Regions from separate parts of the Citrobacter werkmanii genome, predicted to be linked through region 1. Evidence: predicted binding sites of a transcription regulator. Region 1 holds the regulator's gene; the other holds the start of a gene.
The links. The regulator Fur, encoded in region 1, represses iron uptake genes when iron is present. The targets are predictions, from matches to a motif close to ATAATAATGAGAACNACTATCAA.
Positions count from the first base shown of each region.

Region 2: the regulator Fur is predicted to act here: its motif matches at 3,848-3,870, upstream of fes (enterochelin esterase).

Region 1 is NZ_CP044101.1:1,762,631-1,768,744, forward strand. It holds gene tcuA (FAD-dependent tricarballylate dehydrogenase TcuA) at 1-1,292, opposite strand, end outside; gene tcuR (tricarballylate utilization LysR family transcriptional regulator TcuR) at 1,390-2,316, opposite strand; gene fur (ferric iron uptake transcriptional regulator) at 2,444-2,890, opposite strand; gene fldA (flavodoxin FldA) at 3,180-3,710, opposite strand; gene ybfE (LexA regulated protein) at 3,866-4,153, opposite strand; gene ybfF (esterase) at 4,282-5,055, opposite strand; gene seqA (replication initiation negative regulator SeqA) at 5,249-5,791, shown strand; gene pgm (phosphoglucomutase (alpha-D-glucose-1,6-bisphosphate-dependent)) at 5,816-6,114, shown strand, end outside.
Region 2 is NZ_CP044101.1:1,656,476-1,662,589, reverse strand. It holds gene entF (enterobactin non-ribosomal peptide synthetase EntF) at 1-2,333, opposite strand, end outside; gene FOB24_RS08440 (MbtH family protein) at 2,330-2,548, opposite strand; gene fes (enterochelin esterase) at 2,579-3,796, opposite strand; gene FOB24_RS08430 (TonB-dependent siderophore receptor) at 4,050-6,114, shown strand, end outside.

The DNA of each region.
Region 1 (6,114 bases):
CCCAACACGTTGCCCGCCATCATCTCTCCGGCGACGAACAGGTTACGGCTTGGAAGCCCGGCAAAATGCACAGCGGCGTGTTCGTTCACTTTTAACCCAAGATAAGTGAAGGTGATCCCTGGCCGCAGGGCATAGCCGTAGTATGGCGGCTGGTCCAGTGGTCGCGCCCAGTGCGTTTTCGCGGGTAGCAAATCTTTGGTGGCGCAGTTATCCAGAACGGTGTGGTCGAACTGACCTGGCTGGCAGGCGTTGTTGTATTGCGTCACGGTGTGGGTAAAACGTTCGGCATCCAGTCCTAACTGAAGAGCCAGCTCTGCCAACGTATTGGCCTGCGCGCCGGGAAAGACCGGCGGCATAAAGTGGCCAATAGCTTTACTGTCGATGATGGAGTAGCCAATCTGCCCTGGCTGTTGAGCGACCAGACGTCCCCAGATGGCGTAGCGTTTGGGCCAGAAATCTTCACCTTCATCATAAAAGCGCTCAGCGTCCCGGTTCACCACTATACCGAGCGAGACGCAGTCCACGCGGGTGCAAATCCCGCCGTCATATAATGGCGCTCTGGCATCAATGGCCACGCAGTGTGACTGGGAGGGATCGCCGATAATGTCGGCTCCGGCATCCATCATAAATTTGAGCAGTACGCCCTGGTTAAAGCGCGTGCCGCGAATCAGGAAGTTATCCGCTGGCCATTCGCCGCGCTTGTTCTCTCCCCATGCTTCTCGTAGCCATTCGCGGTTAGACTCAAAACCGCCAGCGGCAAGCACGCAGGATTTAGCGGTGATGCGCTCTTCGCCTGCCAGCGCCGCCACGAACTCGCCATTACGCAGTTCAAGCGCCTGAACCGGGGTGTTATAGCGGATCTGCACTCCCAGCTTTTCTGCGCTGCGATAATAGGCATTCACAAGGGCCTTTCCACCGCCCATAAAAAAGGCGTTGGTTCGCGCCACGTGTAAAGCGCCAGAGAGAGGTGGCTGAAAGTTAACGCCGTGCTGGCGCATCCAGTCGCGGCATTGTGAAGAGGTACGGATCACCAGACGCGCCAGCGCTTCGTTGGTATTCCCTTCCGTGACGCGCCACAGATCTTGCCAGAATTCTTCTTCAGGATAGCTGTCCACCAGCACATCCTGCGGCGCATCATGCATACAACGTAAATTACGCGTGTGTTGGGAGTTTCCTCCGCGCCATTCCCGGGGGGCCGCTTCGAGCAGGAGTACCGAAGCTCCTTGCTCCCGGGCGGTCAAGGCAGCACATAACGCGGCATTACCACCACCAATCACCAGAACATCAACCATCGTATACTCCATTACCATTTAACTATTTGTTAAATTTGTAATTGAAATGTATACGCACAGCTGGTGCGGGCGCTATGATGTGGTGCTAAACAGTACTTTAGTTATTGTAAAGAGTAGCGCCAGGCCAGCTTCCTGCTTCCACCAGTTGATGCATAACTTTCGTCAGCACCACACGGGCGGCAAGGCCTGCCGGGGTAAGTTCATCGTCAGAGAGGCTGACCAGAAAGTTAGGGCGGCTAAGTATCGGATTATAGACGCCGATCACTCTTAGAGTTTCTTTATCGAGATGGGAGATCGCCGCACCGGGCTGAAGAGTGGCGCCAATGCCACTGCGTACGGCGCGCATCAGTAACGCCAGACCATCAATTTCAGTAGCGATCTCAATATTTAGCGCGTGTTCCTGGCAGATGGCATCCAGCCTGCCGCGCAGACCATGTCCCGGGCTTGGCATGATCAATGGAATATTTGCCAGTTGGGCTGGAGCAATATTGTCGTCGACAATATCAGCCAATAGGGCATGGGTCCCAATCAAAAACAGCCGTTCTTCAAGAATCGGTCTGGCGCTCCAGCGCAGGATCTTTTCTTTTTGAAACACGACAGCCAGATCAATCTGGCGGGTATTAATCATTCGTTCCAGGTTGCCAGAGAGACTTTCCACCACATGCAGGCGAACATCAGCATAGCTTTCCCGCATGGCGTGAATAAATGGCATGCCGAGAACGGAAGCGGTACTGGGGGCCATACCGACGCTGACGTGTCCGGAAAGTCGGGCCTCGCGCGCGGCGAGGATTGCATCGTCTGCATGCCGGAGCGCCAGCTGCGCCTGGGAGTAAAAAGCCAGTCCGGCGCTGGTGGGCGTCACACCGCGCGAGGTGCGTTGAAGCAGACGAATAGCAAGTTCGCTTTCCAGGCGCGTCATTTGCTGACTGAGTGCCGAAACACCGATATTGAGATCGAGCGCCGCGCTACCCATGCTGCCGGTTTCTACAATACGCACAAAATAGCGTAGTTGACGAAGTTCCATTTCAACTCTCCGAATGGCAATTGATTTTTACATTAAAGCAACATTGACGTAGAAGGAAGAGGGGGATGGTCAAATTTGGCCCATAAAAAAAGCCAACCGGATGGTTGGCTTTTCAGAAATCGTCACATTATTTGCCGTCGTGCGCATGCTCATCTTCGCGGCAATCGCCTTCGGCGCAGTGGCCATAAAGATAGAGGCTATGGTTGGTTAAGCGAATACCATGTTTAGCCGCAATCTCACGCTGACGCGCTTCAATGGAATCATCGCTGAACTCGACCACTTTGCCGCAGTCGAGGCAAATGAGGTGATCGTGGTGATGCTGTTGAGTCAGTTCGAAGACGGATTTACCACCTTCAAAATTGTGGCGGGTCACGATACCGGCATCATCAAACTGGTTCAGCACACGATACACGGTCGCCAGACCAATTTCTTCACCCATATCGATCAGGCGTTTGTATAAGTCTTCCGCACTGACGTGATGGTTATCCGGTTCCTGAAGAACTTCCAGAATTTTTAAACGAGGAAGCGTTACTTTCAGGCCAGCCTTCTTTAATGCGGTATTGTTGTCAGTCATGCGGAATCTGTCCTGTAGCTAAACGATTCACTTCATTAACAGAAGTGACAGAAATTGCACTTGAGAAATTGCGTATCATTATAGAACTGCCATGGTTAAATGAAAACAGCAAGTCTCTGGCATATATTGTTAATCAAAACGTGGTATCGCCGACAAACACACTGTGCAACACCCGATTGGCATCCAGCCATTGTACAGGGTCAGACGGAAAAGTTACAAATTTGTAGCAATTATTTTGATTGGTTTTATCTATTGATGCGGCGCAGATGAGGATCTGCGCCGCGCGAAATCAGGCATTGATGATTTCGTCGAGGTGCAGTTCTTCTGAGATCTGCTTAACCCATTTTTCTACGCGTTCAGCGGTCAGCTCCGGCTGGCGATCTTCATCGATAGCCAGACCGACAAAGTGGTCGTCGTCAGCCAGGCCTTTGGACGCTTCAAAGTGATAACCCGCCGTTGGCCAGTGACCGACGATGGTGGCGCCGCGTGGCTCAATGATGTCGCGAATTGTGCCTAACGCATCGCAGAAATATTCTGCGTAATCTTCCTGGTCGCCGCAGCCGAACAATGCAACCAGTTTGCCGTTAAAATCAATGTCTTCGAGGGTAGGGAAGAAATCGTCCCAGTCACACTGCGCTTCACCGTAGTACCAGGTTGGAATGCCGAGCAGCAGAATGTCATACCCTTCCAGGTCTTCTTTGCTGCTTTTTGCAATGTCATGTACATCGGCAACGTCTTTACCAAGCTGTTTTTGAATCATTTTTGCGATGTTTTCGGTATTACCGGTGTCGCTGCCGAAAAAGATGCCAGTGATTGCCATGAGTAAAATAACCTCTTGAAACTTATTGAAATGGTGGTGGCGCATTGCCCACGGATAAGGGCAATCATAGCAGAACAGTCAGGCATGCGGAAACAGCAAACACGCGGGACTGCACTCTGTGCTACACGATTTATGATTTAGAGCAGAAATTCAGACTATGCCTGACCGCGCAATGCGGTGAGTTGGGTCATCAGCATCTCTTCGATGAGTTCACTGCGACTCATGTTGCGCGCCTCGGCCAGCTCGTTTAACGCGTCAACGGCATCAGCGTTCAGTTTCAGTTCGACACGCTTAAGCCCGCGAACTTTGTCACGTTTAAGCTGATTACGTTTATTTATACGTAACTGTTCATCACGCGAGAGCGGATTAGTTTTGGGTCGTCCCGGGCGACGCTCCTGCGCGAACAGATCTAATGTCGTACGGTCCGTTTGTTCTTTGGCCATGATCTTGGTGACTTCGGGGAAACAATCAGCCAGGCGTCCGCCCGGATGGATAGCGCGCCATAATACATCAGCAGGAGAGGCACGCCAACGCCCACGCGCGTAATCGCGCACGGACGCTGAGTTTTTAATCAGTTAGCCGGTTCGTTCAGATAACGACGGATGGCCCGCAGCACTGCTTCAGGTTTTTCCGCATGTACCCAATGCCCCGCGCCTGCGATAACGTGCGCCCGAGCCTGCGGGAATTGTGCCAGCAGTTGCTCGCGATACGCTTCGGTGACATAAGGGGAGTTACCGCCTGGAATAAACAATGCCGGGTGCTCCCATGCCGGGAGGGTTTGCCAACCGACGATATTGGGATATTGATCCCACAATACGGGAACGTTAAAGCGCCACTCGCCGTCAACAAAGGATTTCAGCAGAAACTGAATAACACCTTCCTCTTGCAGATGCTGGCGCATGACGCTTGCCGCCTGCTGGCGCGAGGACGCTTGTGCCTCGGTTACGGCATTGATTGCCGCAAAAATCTCATCGTGACGGCGCACATGATAGTCAACCGGCGCAATATCAATAGCCACCAGCCGATCAATACGATCAGGGGCCAACGCGGTTAACGCCATGACGGCTTTTCCCCCCATCGAGTGACCAATAAAGATCGCTTTTTCGATCTGTCGATCGTCCAGCGTATCCACCAGGTCTTGCGCCATGGCCGCATAATTCATTTCAGGCGATCGGGGCGAGAGGCCATGATTTCGCATATCAACCTGGATGATATCGTGATCGGCCACCAGGGAGCGTGCCAGGATCCCCAGGTTATCCAGGCTACCAAACAGGCCGTGAACCAGGACGATGGGAGAATTATTGTGCAGGTTTTGCGCAGATTGAGCTCGGATATTCAATTTCATGGCAAAGTTCTTTTTTTCACACTCACGGGTTAGGGTATCATGTTGACCATTCTGCCACAGGGCTGCAACAACTACGGTTACTCCGAGTTTTATCAGTCACCAGGCTTGACGCTATCCGCTGTTGGGATTTGCCTTTACACTACGCGTGTTAACCCAACAACTTGTATTCAGCTAAACACTGCACTGGATTAAGATGAAAACGATTGAAGTTGATGATGAACTCTATAGCTATATTGCCAGCCATACCAAGCATATCGGCGAGAGCGCATCCGACATTTTACGGCGTATGTTGAAATTTTCCGCCGCAGCACAGCCTGTCACTCCGGTAGTAAAAGAAGTCCGCGCTGTGCAACCTGTCGTGGAAGCTAAGCCGGTTAACCCCGTAAAAGATAAAGTGCGCGCGATGCGTGAACTGCTGTTGTCCGATGAATATGCGGAACAGAAGAAAGCAGTAAATCGCTTTATGCTGGTGCTGTCTACACTCTATTCTCTGGATCAAAACGCATTCGCCGAAGCAACGGATTCGTTGCATGGCCGGACGCGCGTTTATTTTGCGGCAGATGAACAGACGCTGCTGAAAAATGGTAATCAAACCAAACCGAAACACGTGCCAGGCACGCCGTACTGGGTGATCACCAATACCAACACCGGCCGTAAATGCAGCATGGTGGAGCACATCATGCAGTCAATGCAATTCCCTGCGGAATTGATTGAAAAGGTTTGCGGAACAATTTAATCCTTGCATTAGAAGGACCAGGCAATGGCAATCCACAACCGTGCAGGTCAACCTGCGCAACAGAGTGATTTGATTAACGTCGCCCAACTGACGGCACAGTACTATGTACTGAAACCAACGGCAGGGAACGCTGAGCACGCCGTCAAGTTCGGTACGTCCGGGCATCGCGGCAGTGCAGGTCGTCATAGTTTTAACGAGCCGCATATTCTGGCTATCGCCCAGGCGATTGCTGAAGAACGTGCGAAAAACGGGATTACTGGCCCGTGCTATGTGGGCAAGGATACCCACGCGCTGTCTGAACCGGCTTTTATCTCTGTGCTGGA
Region 2 (6,114 bases), 110 kb from region 1:
GGATAACCAATCGGCACGCTGTTGCCGGTTACGGCGGCGAGCGCTTCCCCCCAGGCCGGATACCAGCTCACATCAACCGCCGCTTCAGTTGGTCCGTACAAATTGTGCAACGGCGCATGGGTTAACTGTTCCCACTCACGACATAAATCTGCAGGCAAGGCTTCGCCGCTGCAGAATACCTGCTTCAGCGAAGCACAACTTTTCTGCGCAGTTTCTGGCGTCAATGACGCAATAAAAGCAGCCAGCATGGAAGGAACAAAGTGAGTGGTCGTCACCCCGTATTGGGCGAAGAATTGCTGCATCGCCAGCGGATCGCGATGCGCCTCGGGCTCCGCCATCACCAATTTTGCGCCGGCAATAAACGGCCAGAAAAATTCCCACACCGAGACATCAAAACTGCATGGTGTTTTTTGCGCCACCACATCCTCTGCCGTCAGCGGATAGTGATTTTGCATCCATAACAGGCGATTGACGATCGCCGTTTGCCCGACCATCACCCCTTTGGGTCTGCCGGTAGAACCGGAAGTAAAAATGATATAGGCCGTTTGATGCGGTTGAGAGAGGGCCAACGGCGCGGTATCTCCCGCTGGCAGCGGCGCGTTGTAGCACAGACTTTCCAGCCCCGGGATATCGCCAAAGCGCGCCAGTTGATCATCGGTGGCGATCACTAATTTTGGCTTTGCATCTTCGAGCATCATCCGCAGGCGATCGTCCGGGTATCCGGTATCCAATGGCAGCCAGGCGGCTCCGGCTTCAACAATACCGTGCAGCGCCAGCGTCAAGAATACTGAACGCGGTAATGCCACGGCAACGCTGTCACCTGGCTGTACGCCCCGCGCGCGCAGTAGCTGCGCCAGCGCCACAACCTGCTGGCGCATTTCACGATAACTAAACTGATAACGAGCATCGGCCAGCGCCGGGGCATCCGGTGTTTTATCGGCCTGCTGTGCCACTAGCGCGCTCAGCGTCGTGGCCGGGATCTCCACGGTCGTGTCGTTAATCTTCGCCAGTTGCTCATACTCCGCTGGCAACAGCATCCCGGCCTCACCACAGCATAGCGCCGGATTGTCGGCAAACTGTTCGATAAGCGCGGTTAAACGCGATGCGTGTTGCGCCAGTGTCGCGGCATCATAACGCTGTTTATTGGCGAGGATTTCAATACTCAGCCCACCGTTTTCATCCGGGAATAGCGCCAGCTCAAGATCGTTGACCGGGCCTGTCGCCAGGGTATGGGTCTGCGCCTGAACGCCGGGAATATTTAGCTGATAATCGAATATTTTCACGTTCAGCACCGGGCCAAACAGCGGCTCGGTACCGGCTGCACGCCCGCTGTCGCGCACAATTTGTTCAGCGTCATAACGCTGATGTCGGCGCATTTTCTTCAACTGCCCTGCCAACCGCTGTGCCAGCGCAGGCAAGCTTTCTGCCGCATCCAGCCTCACGCCAAAGGGCAAAACGTTTAAAACCGGTCCGGTGGACGTGAGTGCCGCCGATCCCATACGCCGCATAAAGATAAATCCGGCGGCATAATCCATTCGGCTGCATAAACGTCCCAGCCACAACGCTACCAGCGCGAGGGCCAGATCCGCACGCTGCACATCAGGCATACGTGCTGCAAGCTGGCGGAACGCGCCTTCAGGCGCGGTGAGCTTCAGACGAATAATATCGGCACTGGCCGAGCGCCCCGGCAACGGTTTGTTCGACAACGACGCCGGGGGCGGTAACTGTTTACGCTGCTCGGTCCAGAAAGTAGCATCACGTTGCCAGGCATCGCTTTGACGATACTGTTGATACTCTTCCACGACCTCGGCAAACGGCGTAAAAGGAGAATCCGGCGTGGGTTCGCCACTCTGCCATGCGCAGTAAATGGCGGCTATCTGGCGGGTAATGGCGGGAAAGCTGAAGCCATCAACCAGCAGATGATGGTAACGCTGATACCAGTACCAGCGGTTATCACCTACCTGAATGAGCTGATGGAAAACCAACGGTTTATGGCCATCAGCGCGTAAGTCCTGTTGCAGATCGGCCTGCATCAGTGCGCGGGCTGCTTCATGTGGGTGAGATTTTTCGCGCAGGTCGAAAATTTCAGGTTCCGCGAAGGTGAGCGCAGGATCAACCCATTGCCAGACCTCACCGTTATCTTCGCTAAACCGCATCCCCAGAGTATCAGCCAGCTCCAGACCGGCAACGATTGCCTTTGCCAGCAACGGCGCGTTCAGTTCGCCGGTTAATTCTACATAGTGCGCCACGCTCCACGCCGAGGGCAAGGTGGAGAGTTTTTCCGCCATCCAAATCCCCGGCTGAGCCGCGACTAACGGTAAACGCTGAGTCATGGAGCCTCCTGCACATCAACGTAGTTTGCTGGCGTCAGCGTGGTCCAGTTTGCATCCAGCCATTGCTGGCAGGCTTCCTGCGATTGCGGTTCGCACGCGACTTGCCAGCCAGCAGGAAGTGAGCACTGCTGCGGCCAGAGGCTAAACTGACGCTGTGGGTTTTGCAGAATGTAAAACTGGCCCTGCGGATTATCGAAGGGGTTACTGAACTCCATACTCAACTCCTGTCGTGGAACATCGTCCGGTTAAATCGTCTCGGAAAGCGGCTGCCAGAGCGTCATTAGCCCTTGCATCAGGCCACCGCGCCAGCAAAGCGCATCGTGTCCGCCATCAACCTGACGCCAGAAAATAGATTGTGGTGCAGAGGGTAATTGGGCATATAGCGCCTGATTGGCACGAAAAATTATCGGCTCGCGGATCCCGGCCTCCAGAACGATACGCAGCCCCTGAACACTGATCTTGCCGCTCTTCAGTTGTTCAACAATCGCCCCATCCTGATGACCGCCGCGATGCGGCCACCAGAAAGAACCGGACTGGCTGAGCACACAGCCAAAGCGCGCGGGCCAGTTCAGCCCGGCATACAGCGCAGACAACCCGCCAAAACTTTGTCCGGCAACCACCGTGCACTGCGGATCGTCACTGAACGCAGTGGTCGTCTTCACCAGCGGCAAAAGCTCCTGCTGTACCGCCAACCAAAAATCGGCGTTACACGGCAGTTCGCGGCTACGATGAGATGTGTCGATAGCGTCAATCAGGAGATATACGGCGGGAGGGAGATCTCCGCGGTGCGTGAGCGAAGCCAGCGCAGGCCACACCGGCATACTTTGCGCCCAAAACTGACCGTCCAGCAGGATAGCCAGCGGACGTGCTTCTGGTTGGTCGTCACCGGTGGTAAATACCCATACGCGACGCGTATTGCAAAGCCTAGCGCTGTGCCATTGCAGGCAAACTGCGGGGCAATCGGGAGCCGCAGGCTGATCCCAGCCGGGCTGTACGGGAGCGTCTGGCATTTCGAGCGCTGACACCGCATGGCCACGACCTCCCCGCCAGCTCTGCGGATTGAGAGGATCGGCAATCGCCTGCGGTAACAATTGTCGCCAGCCTTCACGCAGCACGTTTCGGTCAGGCGTTTCGTCCACCGCCAGCGCGGCAAAAATGTCATCCCGCGCGGTGGGAATGAAGCAGTAGCTACCGCGCCAGTTGGCGCTGAGGGAAACACTCCAGCACCAAACATTTGTACCGTTAATGCGTTGCATCGACTGAGGGGGGACATTTTGATGATGGTCGGTGACGCCGGTGATATAGACCCACACACGACGAATGGCGGACTCTTTTTCCGTTCCCTGCGGGTCACGCCACCAGAAGGTTACCCGATAATTTCCGTTCTCTTCACGCTCCCACTCCGGGCCTTTTTTCGACTGCCACCACGCTTCGCTTCCCGTCTTTAACGTCGTCACCGCCATAACCCCATGTTTACTGTGAATTTTTATGATCTAGTGTGAAATATATTGATAATATTATTGATAACTATTTGCATTTGCAATAGCGTATTGTCGCGCTGTGGGAAGCGCGCACAGTTTTTCACCACTTATAAACCGACCTGGCGCTGCGTACTTTTTCTGGAACGGAGGGTTTACGCGGATGCGGGCGACATCAGACCAAATGCCGCACCACGGCACATGGGTACTCGTGGCTAAAAGAACAGCAGGACATACAATGAACAACAAGATTCATTCACTGGCCTTATTGGTCAATTTAGGGATTTACGGGGTAGCACTGCCAGCAATGGCAGAAGATCAAACTGATAACGCCGCTGTCTCTCATGAAGACACCATCGTCGTTACCGCCGCGCAGCAAAACCTGCAGGCGCCGGGTGTTTCAACCATCACCGCGGATGAAATCCGTAAAAATCCTCCCGCGCGCGATGTTGCGGAAATCATCCGTACCATGCCTGGCGTTAACCTGACCGGCAACTCAACCAGCGGCCAGCGCGGTAACAACCGTCAGATTGATATTCGTGGTATGGGTCCAGAAAACACCCTGATTCTGATCGACGGTAAGCCGGTGACCAGCCGTAACTCCGTGCGTCAGGGCTGGCGCGGCGAGCGTGATACCCGTGGCGATACCGCCTGGGTGCCACCGGAAATGATCGAGCGTATTGAAGTGCTGCGTGGTCCTGCCGCAGCACGTTACGGCAACGGAGCTGCGGGCGGCGTGGTGAATATCATCACCAAAAAAGGCAGCAATGAATGGCACGGTTCGTGGGATACCTATTTCAATGCCCCGGAACACAAAGACGAAGGCTCGACCAAACGTACCAACTTTAGCCTGAACGGCCCAATGGGCGGGGATTTCAGCTTCCGTCTGTACGGTAATCTGGATAAAACGCAGGCCGATGCCTGGGATATCAACCAGGGTCATCAGTCAGAACGTACCGGCACCTACGCCAATACCTTACCGGCCGGTCGTGAAGGCGTTATCAATAAAGACATTAACGGCGTAGTTCGCTGGGATTTCGCCCCGCTCCAGTCGCTGGAACTGGAAGCGGGTTATAGCCGCCAGGGCAACCTGTACGCGGGCGATACCCAAAACACCAACACCAACCAACTGGTGAAAGATAACTACGGGAAAGAGACCAACCGCCTTTATCGTCAGAACTACTCTCTGACCTGGAACGGCGGCTGGGATAATGGCGTTACCACCAGCAATTGGGTGCAATATGAACATACGCGTAACTCCCGTACGCCGGAAGGTCTGGCGGGAGGAACCGAGGGGATCTTTGACCCGAATGCGTCACAAAAATATGTCGATGCCGACCTGAATGACGTCATGCTGCACAGTGAAATCAGCATTCCACTGGACCTGCTGGTCAACCAAAACCTGACGCTCGGTACCGAGTGGAATCAGCAGCGCATGAAGGATATGCTCTCCAATTCGCAGACCTTTATGGGCGGTGATATCCCAGGTTACAGCAGCACCAACCGCAGTCCGTACTCCGATGCGGAAATTTTCTCTCTGTTTGCTGAAAACAACATGGAACTGACCGACAGCACCATGCTGACGCCGGGTCTGCGTTTCGATCACCACAGCATCGTCGGTGATAACTGGAGCCCATCTCTGAACCTGTCACAAGGTCTGGGCGATGACTTCACCCTGAAGATGGGGATTGCGCGCGCCTATAAAGCGCCAAGCCTGTATCAGCTCAACCCGAATTATATTCTGTACAGTAAAGGCCAGGGTTGCTACGCCACCGGTTCCGCCACCGGCATCGGTTGCTACATGATGGGCAACGACGATCTGAAGGCCGAAACCAGTATCAACAAAGAGATTGGTCTTGAGTTCAAGCGTGACGGCTGGCTGGCCGGGGTAACCTGGTTCCGCAACGATTACCGCAACAAGATTGAAGCGGGGACGGTACCGTTCGACAGAACGTCCATCACCAGCAAAGGGAAGACGACTTACACCGATATCTATCAGTGGGAAAACATTCCTAAAGCGGTGGTTGAGGGTCTGGAAGGTACGCTGAACGTGCCGGTTAGCGAAACCGTTACCTGGACCAACAACATCACTTACATGCTGCAAAGTAAGAATAAAGAGACCGGCGAACGCCTGTCGATTATTCCTGAGTACACGCTGAACTCGACCCTGAGCTGGCAGGCACGCAAAGATTTGTCGCTGCAATCCACCTTCACCTGGTACGGTAAACAGCAGCCGAAAAAATATGATTACCAGGGCAAACCGGTAACCGGCAGTTCGGCGAGTGAAGTCAGCCCGTACAGCA